Regions from separate parts of the Azospira sp. genome, predicted to be linked through region 2. Evidence: riboswitches for the same ligand, from Rfam matches in the RefSeq annotation. Region 2 holds a riboswitch; the other holds the start of a gene.
The links. A riboswitch is a leader RNA that binds a small molecule or an ion and turns the genes downstream of it on or off. The one in region 2 is predicted to bind cobalamin.
Positions count from the first base shown of each region.

Region 1: linked by a shared signal. The riboswitch ahead of OEL49_RS16645 (acyl-CoA thioesterase) and the one ahead of OEL49_RS04025 (ribonucleoside-diphosphate reductase subunit alpha) in region 2 are both predicted to bind cobalamin.

Region 1 is NZ_JAOTRW010000012.1:80,190-87,559, reverse strand. Features, by position in the region: gene cbiQ (cobalt ECF transporter T component CbiQ) at 1-623, opposite strand, end outside; gene OEL49_RS16655 (energy-coupling factor ABC transporter substrate-binding protein) at 617-988, opposite strand; gene OEL49_RS16650 (energy-coupling factor ABC transporter permease) at 985-1,662, opposite strand; cobalamin riboswitch at 1,799-2,012, opposite strand; cobalamin riboswitch at 2,082-2,298, shown strand; gene OEL49_RS16645 (acyl-CoA thioesterase) at 2,466-3,335, shown strand; gene OEL49_RS16640 (diguanylate cyclase) at 3,591-4,985, shown strand; gene OEL49_RS16635 (OprD family outer membrane porin) at 4,994-6,316, shown strand; gene OEL49_RS16630 (YgjP-like metallopeptidase domain-containing protein) at 6,335-6,877, shown strand; gene dbpA (ATP-dependent RNA helicase DbpA) at 6,887-7,370, opposite strand, start outside.
Region 2 is NZ_JAOTRW010000003.1:122,932-130,301, reverse strand. Features, by position in the region: gene ilvN (acetolactate synthase small subunit) at 179-496, opposite strand; gene ilvB (acetolactate synthase large subunit) at 498-2,216, opposite strand; gene OEL49_RS04030 (hypothetical protein) at 2,322-2,624, shown strand; cobalamin riboswitch at 2,821-3,071, shown strand; gene OEL49_RS04025 (ribonucleoside-diphosphate reductase subunit alpha) at 3,201-6,047, shown strand; gene OEL49_RS04020 (ribonucleotide-diphosphate reductase subunit beta) at 6,044-7,228, shown strand.

The DNA.
Region 1 (7,370 bases), on a different contig from region 2:
TCGTTGTTGCGGGCCAGGGCCGCCAGGTGCAGGGCGTGGGAACGCTGCCACACCTGCAGGGTGAGGTGGGCGGCCATCTGCCCCAGGCTGCGCAGCAGGCGGCTGCGGTCCAGGTGGCCGAGGCGGGCGGCCTGGGCGGCGCGCATGTCCTGCAGGGCGGCGGCGAAGACGAACAGGGTGCGGTAGCACAGCACCATGATGTCCAGCAGCACCTCGGGGGTGCGCAGGCGGCGCAGCAGGGCGATGAGGTCGCTCAGGGGCGTGGTCAGCACCAGGAACAGCAGGGCCGCCAGGGCGCCCAGGGAGCGGGTCGCCACCACGGCGGCCTGGTGGGTGCCGGCGGCGGTGGCCTGCAGGCCGCCCCCATCCACGGAGACGGCCAGGGAGAGGGCGCTGATGGCGAGGAAGAAGAGGGCCGGGGCCGCCACCCGCAGATAGAGCAGGGGCGATACCCGGGCGCCGCCGATGGTCACGGCCGCCAGCAGGGCGGCCACGCCGAGCCCGGCGGCCGGGGTGGCGGCGGCGACGAAGGCGGCCGTCACCCCGCCCAGGGCGAAGAGGCCCTTGGCCTGGGGCGCCACGCCGCGCCAGCGGTTGGCGTAGGCCGACTGCTCGATCAGCACGCCGGCCCTTCCTGGTCCTTGTCTTCGCGCCGGGCTGCCGCTTCACCGCGTCGTTGTTCCCGGCGCAGCTTTTCCCGGGTGCGGGCGCAGCCCAGGTAATAGCCGATGAAGCCGGCGCCGAGGGCCGCCTGCAGGGCGAAAAGGAGGGAGGCGATCTCGCCGCTGGCCGGCTCCAGCAGGGGCTGGAACCAGGGCTGGTAGTCCGGGGCGATGCGGGTGATGAGGGCCTGGGCCTCGCTGTCGGCGCCGCCGAAGATTTCCGCCGGCTGGCCGTCCGGCCCGACCGGCCGTTCCACCAGCCACAGGGGCAGGGCCGCCAGCAGCACCACAGCGATGAGCAGCAGCAGGTTCTGGTGGCGCTTCATGCCCGCACCTCCGGCGCCGGGGCCACGCCCAGGTCCTGCAGTTCCTGCGGGTTGAAGCGGGCCAGGGCGTTGCAGATGACCACGGTGAGCAGGCCCTCGCTGATGGCCAGGGGAATCTGGGTGAGGGCGAAGATGCCGGCGAACTTGAGGAAGGAGGCGCCAAAGCCGCCCACCGGATCGGGGAAGGCCCAGGCCAGTTGCACCGAGGTGGTGACGTAGGTGAGCAGGTCCGCCAGGCTGGCGGCGAGGAACACGCTCACCGCCAGGGAGGCCTTGAGGCGGCGGGCCAGGGCGAAGATGCCGTAGGCGGCGAAGGGTCCCACCACGGCCATGGAGAAGATGTTGGCGCCCAGGGTGGTGAGGCCGCCGTGGGCCAGCAGCAGGGCCTGGAACAGCAGCACCACGGCGCCGATGGGAGCCATGGCGGCAGGGCCGAAGAGCACGGCGCCCAGGCCGGTGCCGGTGGGGTGGGAACAGCTGCCGGTGACCGAGGGCAGCTTCAGGGCCGAGAGGACGAAGGTGAAGGCGGCGGCCACTCCCAGCAGCATGCGCTGCTCGGGATTTTCGCGGATGCGGCGGTTCACGGAACGGATGCCCCAGGCGACGAAGGGGGCGGCGGCGACGCTCCAGCCCACGGCGTGTTCGATGGGCAGGAAGCCTTCCATGATGTGCATGAGTCTCTCCCTCGGCGAGCATGACGGTGGCGCACCAGGCGGGGGAGTTGTGGCAGGTCGGATAAAGGGCCGCGGCGGATGGAACAGCGAGGAGGCGGCAAATCACCAGAACCGTTCCCGTCACCCCGGGGAATGGTGCAACTTGTGATGTCAGGCCGGTCTTCTGGCTTGCCTTCATCCTTCCCTGCCGGCCTTCCCGTGATGAACCACAGTGGCGTGAGGCAGCGTCGTCTGGCTTACAGCAGCGGGGGCTGCGCCGGACTGTCCTGGGTGGTCCCTGGAGTCACCGGCTTCCCGTTTCACCGTCCCCGCAGAGCGCGAGGCACGGCACCTGAATCGGGGCGGATGATAGCCCACTCCCCCCGGGCTGGGCAATCCGCCGCGCCAGGCGCGGCGTTTGGCGAATCGGTCGGGGCGGGTTAGACTGGCCCCGCTTCGGTTCCCCCCTCCAGGGGATGAAAAGGGAATCCGGTGCGAGACAGGGCGGCGACGCCCCGACTCCAGTCCGGAACTGCCCCCGCAACTGTAGGCGGCGAGCGTTGCGCTCCACTCTTTGCCACTGGCGATACTGCCGGGAAGGCTGGCGCAACGTGACGACCCGCAAGTCAGGAGACCTGCCGCGGCATTACTTCATATCAATCCTAATTGGGGCGGGGTGTCCCCTGAGGAAGGTAAATGCGCGCATTCCCTGACTGTCATCGTTGTCCGCTCTCGGCTGCCTGCCGCTCCGAGCCGCTTTGCCGCGGCCCGGGGTGTTCGCCCTTCTCCGATGCTCCCGCTCCGCTTTATCCAAGGAGTTGCGCATGCGCATGGAAGCAATGGAAATCGGCGCCGTCGTGGGGACGGCCGCCCAGCCCGTAGAAGCCAATCCCGCCCCCACTTCGTCCACTTCGCCGCGGCAGCAGCAGGCCACCCTCATGGTGGACGTGGTCTTCCCCGAACAGGTGAACCATCACGGCACCCTCTTCGGCGGTTCCGCCATGGCCATGATGGACAAGCTGGCTTTCCTGGTGGCCACCCGGGAGACCCGCCGGCCCATGGTCACCGCCAGCAGCGGCCGCATCGACTTCCGTAAGCCCATTCCCCAGGGGCGCCTGGTGGAACTGTCCGGCCGGGTGGTGCAGCGGGGTCGGCGCTCGGTGCAGGTGGAGGTGGCCCTGGCGGCGGAGGACCTGGCCACCGGGCTGCGGGAGACCAGCGCCACCGCCCACTTCACCCTGGTGGCGGTGGACGGTCCAGGGGCGCCGCTGCAGGAGGACGACGAGAGCTTCGCCCAGCTGCCCGGCATCGGCCCGGTGACGGCCATGGTGGAGATGGTCTTTCCCGGCCACACCAACCACCACGGCAGCCTCTTCGGCGGCCAGGCCCTGGCCTGGCTGGGCAAGGCGGCCATGGTGGCGGCCAGCCGCCAGGCCCGCATGCCGGTGGTGATGGCCGCTTCCGAGCGCATCGACTTCCACGCGCCGGTGCTGGAGGGGGAGATCGCCGACCTGGCGGCCCGGGTGGTGGCCATCGGCAACAGTTCCATGACGGTGGAAGTGCTGCTGCACGCCGAGGCCCTGCTCACCGGCCAGCGCCGCCTGTGCACCCGGGGCCGCCTCACCATGGTGGCGGTGGGCTACGACGGCCGCCCGGTGCCCGTGCCCCAGCCCCTGGGGCGGCGTCTGGCCTAGGCGCCGGCCATCGCCCGCCCCGGTCGGGGCGGGCGCCCGGTTTCCGGCCCGGAACGGCAGGCGGCAGGCTGCCCGGCCGGGCAGCGGCCCCCCACCGCGGTGTGACATAGTCGAGCCAATTCAGCGGTGGCGGGCCGTTATACTGCCGACAGAACAAGATGGGCCGGAGCCCGTGCCGTGATCGGCATGGCGCCTTCCGCAACCCAGGCTGCCCGGGCATCGGCAGTGACGATCCCTCCAACCTGCCTAGTCCCCATGTCCCTCAAGACAGCCCTGGCCCTGTGCGCCGCCTGCCTTACCCTGAGTCCGCTGCCCGGCGTCGCCTCCGAGCCGGCGTCCATCGTCTTCACGGCTGCCGAGCAGGCCTACCTGGACAGGGTGCAGTCGGTGAAGATGTGCGTCGATCCGGACTGGGAGCCCTTCGAGCGCATCAACGAGCAGGGGCGGCACGAGGGTATCGGCGCCGACCTGGTGCAGCTGGTGGCCCAGCGGGTCGGCCTGCGCATCGAGCTGCTGTCGGTGCGGACCTGGGACGAAAGCCTGGCCGCCGCCAAGGCCGGGCGCTGCCAGCTCATGAGCTTCCTCAACCAGAGTCCGGAACGGGACCGCTGGCTGAATTTCACCGCTCCCGTGTTCACCGACCCCAACATCATCGTCACCCGGGAGGAGCACGCCTTCGTCGGCGACCTCCTCGGCCTCAGCGGCGAGAGCGTGGCCCTGCCCCGGGGCACCATGGTGGAGGAGCGCATCCGCAAGGACTTCCCCAACCTGCGGGTGATCCTCACCGGCAGCGAGCCGGAGGCCGTCTCCCTGGTTTCCGAGCGCAAGGCCGACCTGACGGTGCGCTCCCTCATCGTCGCCGCCTACGCCATCCGCAAGGAAGGCCTGTTCAACCTCAAGATCGCCGGCCAGATTCCCGCCTACACCAACCAGCTGCGCATCGGCGTGGTCAAGGACGAACCCCTGCTGCGGGACATCCTGGACAAGGGCGTGCGCACCGTGACGCCCCAGGAGCGGGAGGCCATCGCCAACCGGCACGTGGCCATCAAGGTGGAGCAGCACACCGACTACAGCCTGCTGTGGAAGAGCCTGGCCGTGGCCGCCTTCGTCCTGGCCGTGGTCATCTACTCCAACCGCAAGCTGAGCGCCCTCAACCGGGAGCTGGAGCGACTTTCCGTCACCGACAAGCTGACCGGCCTGTTCAACCGCATGAAGCTGGACGAGGTACTGGAAAGCGAAATCCAGCGCTCCCAGCGTTTCGGCCAGCCCTTCAGCCTGATCCTGCTGGACCTGGACCACTTCAAGCTGGTGAACGACTGCCACGGCCACCAGGCGGGGGACCAGGTGCTGCTGGAAGTGGCCCGGCTGCTGCAGCGTCACACCCGGGAGACGGACCTGGCAGGCCGCTGGGGCGGCGAGGAATTCATGGTGGTCTGCCCCCACACGGACGAGGCGGGGGCCCGGGTGCTGGCCGAGGACCTGCGCCGGGTGTTCGAGCTCAACGAGTTTCCGGTGGTGCGGCAGAAGACCGCCAGCTTCGGGGTCGCCACCTACCGCCCCGACGACCAGGCCAAGGACATCGTGGCCCGGGCCGATGCCGCCCTGTACCGGGCCAAGGACCTGGGCCGCAACCGGGTGGAATGGCAATAGGCGCGGGCGTGGGGCGCTGCCTTCGCCTGCTGGTCCTGGCCTGCCTCCTGGGCGCCTCGGTCCAGGGCCGGGCCGGGGACGATGGGGCGGAGGCCCTGGCGGGCACCACCTTCTTCGGCTACGGCAAGGCCATGCACGTCTTCGACGACAAGAAGGGCGGCCGGCCGAACCAGAACACCGCCGGCTTCGGCGGCAAGCTGGGCCTGGAGAGCGGCGACTACCGGGGCTGGCGCCTGCGGGCCGCCTGGTACACCACCCAGGACCTGGGCTTGGCCCGGGACAATCCGCGCCAGACCGACGCCTACATGTTCGGCCTGGACAAGCGCCCCTATTCCCTGTGGGGCGAGGCCCAGCTCATCTACAGCCGGGGCCGCAGCCGCCTGACCCTGGGGCGCCAGGAAATCCAGTCGCCCCTCATCAACAGCTACGAATACCGCATCATCCCCAACCTGTTCGACGCCTACGTGCTGAGCAGCCGGGAGCTGCCCGGCACTACCCTGACCCTGGGCTACGTCGGCCAGATGTCGGGCCTGGACGGCCTGGTGAGCTTTTCCGATTTCCGCAGCATGTCCCAGCAGACCTACACCTCCCTGCTGGTGGACGGCCGGGGCCGGCCGGATGCGCGCAACGGCGAGACCCTGGACCCCTCCACCGTGGTCGGCCACCGGGGCGTGTGGATGACGGGGGTGGCCTACGAGGCGGAGCACAAGCTGCAGCTGTGGCACTACTACGGCCGCGACACCCTGCAGACCGTCTATGCCGACGGCCGCTTCAAGCAGCCCCTGGGCCGGGGCTTTACCGCCCTCATCGACGGCCAGGCCTACCGGGTGTCGGAGGTGGGTGCCTTCCGCGACTACCTGGCCCGCCACGGCCTCAATGCCAGCTACGGCCTGGCGGGCCTCAAGGGCACCCTGGCCCACGCTCCCAGCGGCCTCAGCCTGGCCCTGATGGCCAACCGCTTCGGCGGCGACCAGCGCACCGTGACGGCCTACGGCAACTGGGGCGGCTATCCGGAATTCGTGCTGATGCCCTATCTCTACGCCGAGAACGACGCCATGTCGGCCATCGCCCGCAGCCGCCTGCGCAAGGCCACCCTGCTGCTGGACCTGGGCCCCTACGGCCTGCCGGAGCACAGCCTGCTGCTGGGCCACGCCCGCATGGACATCGACGAGGCCATCCTGCCCGGTGCCGACATCATCGCCAACAGCCTCATCTACCGGGCCCGGCTGACGCCCCGGGTCTCGGCCCGGCTGCACCTAGAAGCGCGCAGCTCGGCCCATTCCCGCTACGACAACCACTTCCTCACCCTGGGCCTGCGCTACGACTTCTAGCGGCCCTCAATTTTCACCATGACCAACAAGCGACCCTTGGATTATCTGGCCGGCTATCCGGCCGAGCTGACGGCCCGGGTGCAGCACCTGATCGGCCAGGGCCGGCTGGCGCCCTGGCTGCTGGAACGCTATCCCCGGGCCCACGAGGTGCGCACCGACCGGGCGCTGTACGACTACGTGCTGGAGTTGAAGGGGCGCCATCTGCGCAATGCGGAAACGCCGAGCAAGGTGGCCTTCGACAGCAAGCTGCATGACCTGCGCAACGCCCTTGGCACCCACACCACGGTGGCCCGGGTCCAGGGCGGCAAGTTGAAGGCTAAGCGGGAGATCCGGGTCTCGGCCCTGTTCCGGGAGATGCCGGAGGTCTTTCTGCGCATGATCGTGGTCCACGAACTGGCCCACCTCAAGGAGCGGCAGCACGACAAGGCCTTCTACCAGCTGTGCCGGCACATGGAGGCGGACTACCACCAGCTGGAATTCGACCTGCGCACCTACCTTTGCTACCTGGAACAGGGCGGTGCGCCCCTGTGGGCCGCCGCCTCGCCCTCTTCGCCGGAATAAAGCCCCGGCCTAGTTTTCCAGCAGGCGGGTCTTGACGCTCTTGCCCTTGACCTTGGCCAGCTTGCGCACCGCCTCCCGGGCGATGTTGCGGGCCACGGCCACATAGGTGACCTGCTCGGTGACGGTGATCTTGCCCACCTGTTCCTTGGCGAAGCCGGCTTCGCCAGTGAGAGCGCCGAGGACGTCGCCGGGACGCAGCTTGTCCTTGCGCCCGCCGAGCAGCAGCAGGGTGGCCATGGGCGGCACCAGGGGCGCCTCGTTGCCGCTCTGCAGGCTGCCCAGGGTGTGCCATTCCGGCTCCATGCCCATCATCTGGGCGATGGTCTCCACTCGGCGCCGGTCCCGCGGGCTGCACAGGCTCAGGGCCCAGCCGTCCTCCTCGCCGCGGCCGGTGCGGCCGATGCGGTGGATGTAGATTTCCGGGTCCGGCGTCACGTCCACGTTGATCACCGCTTCCAGCTGGGCGATGTCCAGGCCCCGGGCGGCCACGTCG
Region 2 (7,370 bases):
CTTTCAATAGGATTAGAAATGAACCCCGCTAGCCGCTTTGCGGTCACGGGAACCAGTTGATTTGATCTAACTGGCCCTACATGCATTTCTTTAGAATATGCACGCTTCGATCATACTGAATTACTAGCCTTTTTCCAATGCGGAGGCTCCTCCTCTGTAGAGGAGCCCCCCAACCCTCTCAGCGGAAAAACTCCTCCAGCCTCTCAAACACCGCATGATCCGCCCCATGGCGGCGGACCGTGCGCACGTCTTCCAGCTTCTCCACCTGCTTCACCATCTGCTCCAGGCGCCGGTCTTCCAGGACCAGTAGCCAGATGCGGCTGATGCTGCCGTCGCCTACGGGCAGGCAGAGGATGCCTTCCACGTTGTAGGCGCGGCGGGAGAAGAGGCCCACCACGTGGGACATGACGCCGGCGTGGTTGTTCACTTCCAGTTCCAGCACGGTGCGCTGGGGGCGGGCCAGGGCGGCATTTTCGTTTTTGCTGACAGCGTTCATCTCAGCCTCCAATCATGTCGGTGTTGGCGGCGCCGGGGGGCACCATGGGGTAGACCTTCTCGTTCATGTCGATGAAGGCGTGGATGAGGCAGGGGCCGGGCCGTTGCAGGGCCTGGCGCAGGGCGGCCCGGGGATCGGCGGCGGTGTCCAGGTCCAGGGTGTCGATGCCGAAGCCTTCGGCAATCTTGAGGAAATCGGGCTGGCCGGCGAATTTGGAGGCGAAGTAGCGCTTGCCGTAGAACAGCTCCTGCTGCTGGTACACCAGGCCCAGGGCGTCGTTGTTCATGAGCACGATCTTCAGGTTGGCGCCGGCTTCGGCAATGGTGGCCAGTTCCTGGATGTTCATCAGGATGCTGCCGTCGCCGGTGAAGCAGACCACGGTGCGCTCGGGCTCGGCCAGGGCGGCACCGAGGGCGGCGGGAACGCCGAAGCCCATGGTCCCCAGGCCGCCGGAGGTGAGCCACTGGCGCGGCCGGCGCAGGGGGTAGGCCTGGGCCACCCACATCTGGTGCTGGCCCACGTCGGTGGCGATGGCGGCGGAATCGTCCAAGCAGTCGGCCACCGCCTGGATCAGGCCGTAGTGGCTGCGCGGGTCTTCCAGGTTGGGCCGCTGCAGGCGGAAGCGGGAGCGCAGATCGCCCATGTGGGTGAGCCAGCGCTTGCGCAGGTGGGCCTCCACCAGGGGCGAAAGTTTTTCCAGCACCTCGCCCACGTCGCCGGCGATGCCCACGTGGGCGTTCTTGATCTTGTCCAGTTCGGAGGGGTCGATGTCGATGTGGATGATCTGGGCCTTGGGGCAGAAGGCGGCCACCTTGCCGGTAGCCCGGTCGTCGAAACGGGCGCCGACGGCGATGAGCAGGTCGCACTCTTCCAGCAGCAGGTTGGTGTAGCGGGCGCCGTGCATGCCCAGCATGTGGATGGAGAGGGGATGGTCCACCGGCATGGCACCCAGGGCCATGAGGGTCATGGTGGTGGGGAGCGATGCCTTCTCCGCCAGGGCCACGGCGGCCTCGGCGGCGCCGGAATGGACGACGCCGCCGCCCAGATAAAGGATGGGCCGCTCGGCGGCGTTGATCATGGCGGCGGCCTTCTCGATGGCCGCCATGTCCGGCGCCGGCAGGGCCTGGCGGCCGCCGGGGGCGGGCCACTCGCTGACCTCGATGGCCTGGGCCTGGACGTCCTTGGGAATATCCACCAGCACCGGGCCGGGGCGACCGGAGGCGGCCAGGGTGAAGGCCCGGGGAATCACCTCCAGCAACTCCTCGGCGGAGTTCACCAGGAAGTTGTGCTTGGTGATGGGGATGGTAAGGCCGTAGGTATCCACCTCCTGGAAGGCGTCGGTGCCGATCATGCTGCGGGGCACCTGGCCGGTGATGGCCACCAGGGGAATGGAATCCAGCTTGGCGTCGGCGATGGCGGTCAGCAGATTAGTGGCACCGGGGCCGGAGGAAGCAAGGCAGACGGCGGGCTGGCCGCTGGCCCGGGCCATGCCCTGGGCGATGAAGCCGGCGCCCTGCTCATGGCGGGCCAGCACGTGGCGAATTTTCTCCGAAGCCGAGAGGGCGTCGTAGAAGGGCAGGATGGCGCCGCCGGGAATGCCGGAGACGGTGGTGACGCCCTGGTGTTCCAGCAGGCGGACGACGATCTGGGCGCCGGTAAGGGTTTCCGGCGCCGGGGCGGCATCCGTCTGGCGGGCGGCTTGGGGGGCTGAGGCATTCATGGCTGGGCTTCTCCTTGCGTAATCCGGTTTGGCTTGCCGGTCGGAGGGCCCAAAAACAAAACCCCCGCCGGGCTGTCGCGCCGGCGGGGGGTTGGTGGAATTCGGTTGGTTTCTTTACCGGACTTCGCTCATCCCAGCGGCGCACGCGCGTACTACTACGACTACGCGTACTACAGCGCCTACTACGCCAATGACGGACGCGCCCGCGCCGGCCCGGGAGGGCAGCGTGTTGCAGCGGTCGAAGTCGGCGAAGTTGTGCATGGGGCTGATAAAGGATTCGCGGTTGGTGGCGGAAAAAAATCCGCCGGTAAAAAAAGTTTTTGCCACTGCTCCGGCAAAAACGATCCGACGATTATGCAGAAATTCCGGCGGGGCATGCAACAGGAAATTCACAGTTTCTGTGGATAAGTCTGTGGGCCGTTCCGGGACAGCCGGTGAAAAGCCACAGTATTACTGGGGATTAAACACTCTGCCCGTTTTCTGGGCAAAACGCTCCCGGCTGTGGAAAAGGCCCTGCCGCCAAATACACTATATGTAGTTGTCTATTACTCTCGTACTACTACCTGTAGTGTCCAACCCCTTGCCCTCCGCTTGAGGGCTGGGGTAAAGTCTCCTCCGCGACGGTTCCCCGATTTCGGGACAAATGGGAATCCGGTGCGGCGATCAAGGAAGTCGGGATCAGACGGATTCCCCGCGAATCCGCAGCGAACTTTCCGCCCATGCCGGAGCTGCCCCCGCAACTGTAAACGGCGAGTTCGATGTCCACGCGTGCCACTGGGAGGCAGTTCCACCGGGAAGGCGGGCATCGGGCCAGGACCCGTGAGCCAGGAAACCTGCCGTCGCCAATTTTTCAGTCTGACCAGGGGCGGGGTGCCCCCCGGTGGATCGGGATTGTCCGCTGTCGGCCGCCATGGGCGTGCCCGCCGGCGCCTCGGCAGTCCCGCCGCCCTGGGCCCCCGTTCCGTTGATAACGGGAGTTCCACGATGCAAGCCGGCCTCTTCGCCACCCACCAAGCGTCATCCCACCTGCCCTCCGACAATCTGGACGACAGCCTGCCCAACGCCGCCGATCTGGCCGGCCGGGCCCAGTCCTTCGAGGTCATCCGCCGCAACGGTTCGGTGGTGCCCTTCAATGCGGAGAAAATCTCCGTCGCCATGAACAAGGCCTTCCTGGCCGTGCACGGCAGCCAGGGCGCCGCCTCGGCCCGCCTGCGGGATCTGGTCTCCCGCCTCACCGCCATCGTGGTCCAGGCCCTCACCCGGCGCCTGCCCGGCGGCGGCACGGTGCATATCGAAGACATCCAGGACCAGGTGGAACTGGCCCTGATGCGCTCCGGCGAGCACGACGTGGCCCGGGCCTACGTGCTGTACCGGGAAAAGCGGGCCGCCGAACGGGCCGCCCAGGCGGCGGCCGCCCCCGCTGCCGCCGGCCCCCTGCTGCACGTGGTGGACGGCGACCGCCGCTTCCCCCTGGACCGGGCCGCCCTGCTGCAGCAATGCCGGGAAGCCTGCCAGGGCCTGGCCGACGTGGCCGCCGAAACGGTGCTGGAGCAGGCCCTGCACAACCTCTACGACGGCGTGCCCCTGGCCGCCGTGCGCCAGTCCCTGGTGCTGGCCGCCCGCACCCTGATCGAGCGGGAACCGGGCTACAGCAAGGTGGCCGCCCGCCTGCTGCTGAGCAGCGTGCGCGTCGAAGTGCTGGGGGAGGAAGCCAGCCAGGAGGCCATGGCCGCCCGCTACGCCGAAGCCTTCCCCGGCCTCATCCGCACCGGCGTGGACGCCGAGCTGCTGGATGCCCGCCTCAAGGACTACGACCTGGAACGCCTGGCCGCCGCCCTCAAGGCCGAGCGGGACCTGCAGTTCGACTACCTGGGCCTGCAGACCCTCTACGACCGCTACTTCCTGCACGTGGACGAGCGCCGCATCGAGCTGCCCCAGACCTTCTTCATGCGCGTGGCCATGGGCCTGGCCCTCAACGAGATCGACCGGGAAGCCCGGGCCATCGAGTTCTACAACCTGCTCTCCTCCTTCGACTTCATGAGCAGCACGCCGACCCTGTTCAACAGCGGCACCCGGCATTCCCAGCTCTCTTCCTGCTACCTCACCACCGTCTCCGACGACCTGGAAGGCATTTACCAGTCCATCAAGGAAAACGCCCTGCTGCAGAAGTACGCCGGCGGCCTGGGCAACGACTGGACCCCGGTGCGCTCCCTGGGGGCCCGCATCAAGGGCACCAACGGCAAGAGCCAGGGCGTCATCCCCTTCCTCAAGGTGGTGAATGACACCGCCGTGGCGGTGAACCAGGGCGGCAAGCGCAAGGGCGCCGTCTGCGCCTATCTGGAATCCTGGCACCTGGACATCGAGGAATTCCTCGAGCTGCGCAAGAACACCGGCGACGAGCGCCGCCGCACCCACGACATGAACACCGCCAACTGGATTCCCGACCTGTTCATGCAGCGGGTCATCAACGGCGGCGAGTGGACCCTCTTCTCCCCCAGTGACGTGCCCGACCTGCACGACAAGTTCGGCAAGGAATTCGAAGTCGCCTACAACGCCTACGAGGCCAAGGCCGACCGGGGCGAAATCCGTCTGTTCAAGCGCATTCCCGCCGTGCAGCTGTGGCGCAAAATGCTGACCATGCTGTTCGAGACCGGCCACCCCTGGATCACCTTCAAGGACGCCTGCAACCTGCGCTCGCCCCAGCAGCACGTGGGCGTGGTGCATAGCTCCAACCTGTGCACCGAGATCACCCTCAACACCTCCGACTCCGAGACCGCCGTGTGCAACCTGGGTTCGGTGAACCTGCCGGCCCACCTGATCCTGGTGGATGGCCAGCTGGTGCTGGACCAGGCCAAGCTGCAACGCACCATCCGCACCGCCATGCGCCTCCTGGACAACGTGGTGGACATCAACTTCTACGCCACCCCCAAGGCGCGCAACGCCAACGTGCGGCACCGCCCGGTGGGTCTGGGCATCATGGGCTTCTCCGACTGCCTGCACCGCCTGGGCCTGCCCTACGCCTCCGAGGCCGCCGTGGAATTCGCCGACCGCTCCATGGAAGCCGTCTGCTACCACGCCTACTGGGCCTCCACCGACCTGGCCGAGGAACGGGGCCGCTACTCCAGCTTCAAGGGCAGCCTGTGGGACAAGGGCATCCTGCCCATCGACTCCCTGCAGCTGCTGGAAGACGCCCGGGGCGGCTATGTGGAAGTGGACCGCAGCACCACCCTGGACTGGGACGCCCTGCGCGAGCGCATCGCCCAGGTCGGCATGCGCAACTCCAACTGCGTCGCCATTGCCCCCACGGCCACCATCTCCAACATCATCGGCGTCTCCGCCGCCATCGAGCCGGAGTACCAGAACCTCTACGTCAAATCCAACCTCTCCGGCGAATTCACGGTGGTGAACGAATCCCTGGTGCGGGACCTGAAGGCCCTCAACCTGTGGGACGAGGTGATGATCTCCGACCTCAAGTATTTCGACGGTTCCCTCGGCCCCATCGACCGCATCCCGGACGAGCTGAAGGCCCGCTACGCCACCGCCTTCGAGATCGACCCCACCTGGCTGATCCGGGCCGCCGCCCGCCGCCAGAAGTGGATCGACCAGGCCCAGTCCCTCAACCTCTACGTGGCCGCCCCCTCCGGCAAGAAGCTGGACGAGATCTACAAGCTGGCCTGGACCCAGGGCCTGAAGACCACCTACTACCTGCGCACCCTGGGCGCCACCGCCATGGAAAAGACCAGTTCCCCGGTGGACCGGGCCGCCGCCCCCGCCGCGCCCGAGCCCAAGTTCTGCTCCATCGACAACCCGGATTGCGAGGCCTGCCAATGAGCCAACTGCGTTTCGACGACTGGGACGACGCACCCGCCGCCGCCCAGCCTACCCCGGCTGCAACGCCCGCCCGGCAAGCATCTCCAGCCCCCCTGCCCGCCCAGGCAGGAACGGCGGCGTCCCTGGCCGGCACTACCCCGGCAGCCGCGCCCCGCCTGCCTGCCGGCGGCATCTCCCTGGCCCCCATCAACCCGGAAGACAAGCGGGTGGTGAACGGCAAGGCCGACATCAACCAGCTGGCGCCCTTCAAGTACCCCTGGGCCTGGGAGTTTTTCCTCAACGCCAACCGCAACCACTGGACGCCCCTGGAAATCTCCATGGCCCAGGACGTGCATGACTACAACCACAAGCTGACGCCGGCCGAGCGCCACGTCTTCGAGAACGTGCTCTCCTACCTCACCACCTCCGACATCCTGGCCATGCGCAACATCGGCCTGGCGGTGATGGAGAAGATGAGCGCGCCGGAACTGCAGATCTACCAGGCCCGCCAGGTCTATGAAGAGGCCCTGCACACCTGGACCTACCAGCACTGCATCGAAAGCCTGGGCCTGGACCAGAAGGAAATCTACAACCGCTACCGGGTGGTGCCGGAAATCCACGGCAAGATCGCCCTGGCCAACCGTCGCCTGGAGCGGGTGATGCGTTCCGACTTCGACCTGACGGACCGGGACAACCTGCACGAATTCGCCCTCTCCTACCTCTTCTTCGCCGGCATCTTCGAAGGCTGCTGGTTCTACAACGGCTTCACTCCCATCTTCGCCCTGCAGCGCCGGGGCCTGATGAAGGGCACCGCCGAGCAGCTGCAGTACATCATGCGCGACGAAGTGCTGCACTGCGCCTTCGGCATCCGGGTGGTGCGCCAGCTCCTGCAGGAAGAAAACCTGACCCTGGACCCGGTCCAGGTCAAGGCCTTGTGGGAAGAGGCGGAAGCCGCCGAGTCGGCCTACGCCGGTTACATCCTGCGGGAGCCCATCCTGGGCTACAACGCCGACCTGCACCGGGACCAGTTCCGCTTCATCGCCAACCGCCGCGCCCGCCAGCTGGGCCTGGCCGAGCCCTTCCCCGGTGCCGAGAACGTGCTGCCCTGGCTCGACGAACAGGCCAATATGCGCAAGGAAAAGAACTTCTTCGAAACCCGCGTCACCGAGTACCAGACCGGCGGCGCCCTGGCCTGGGACTGAGCCGGGCGACAACCAGCGGCACCGTGCCCTGGACGCTACCCCGGCCCCAGGCGGGGATGGGGCAGCCCAGGACACAGACTTTTGTCATAGATGGGATTGGGGGTATGATCGCGCTCCTGATCGCCTGCAGTTGCGATCCCGG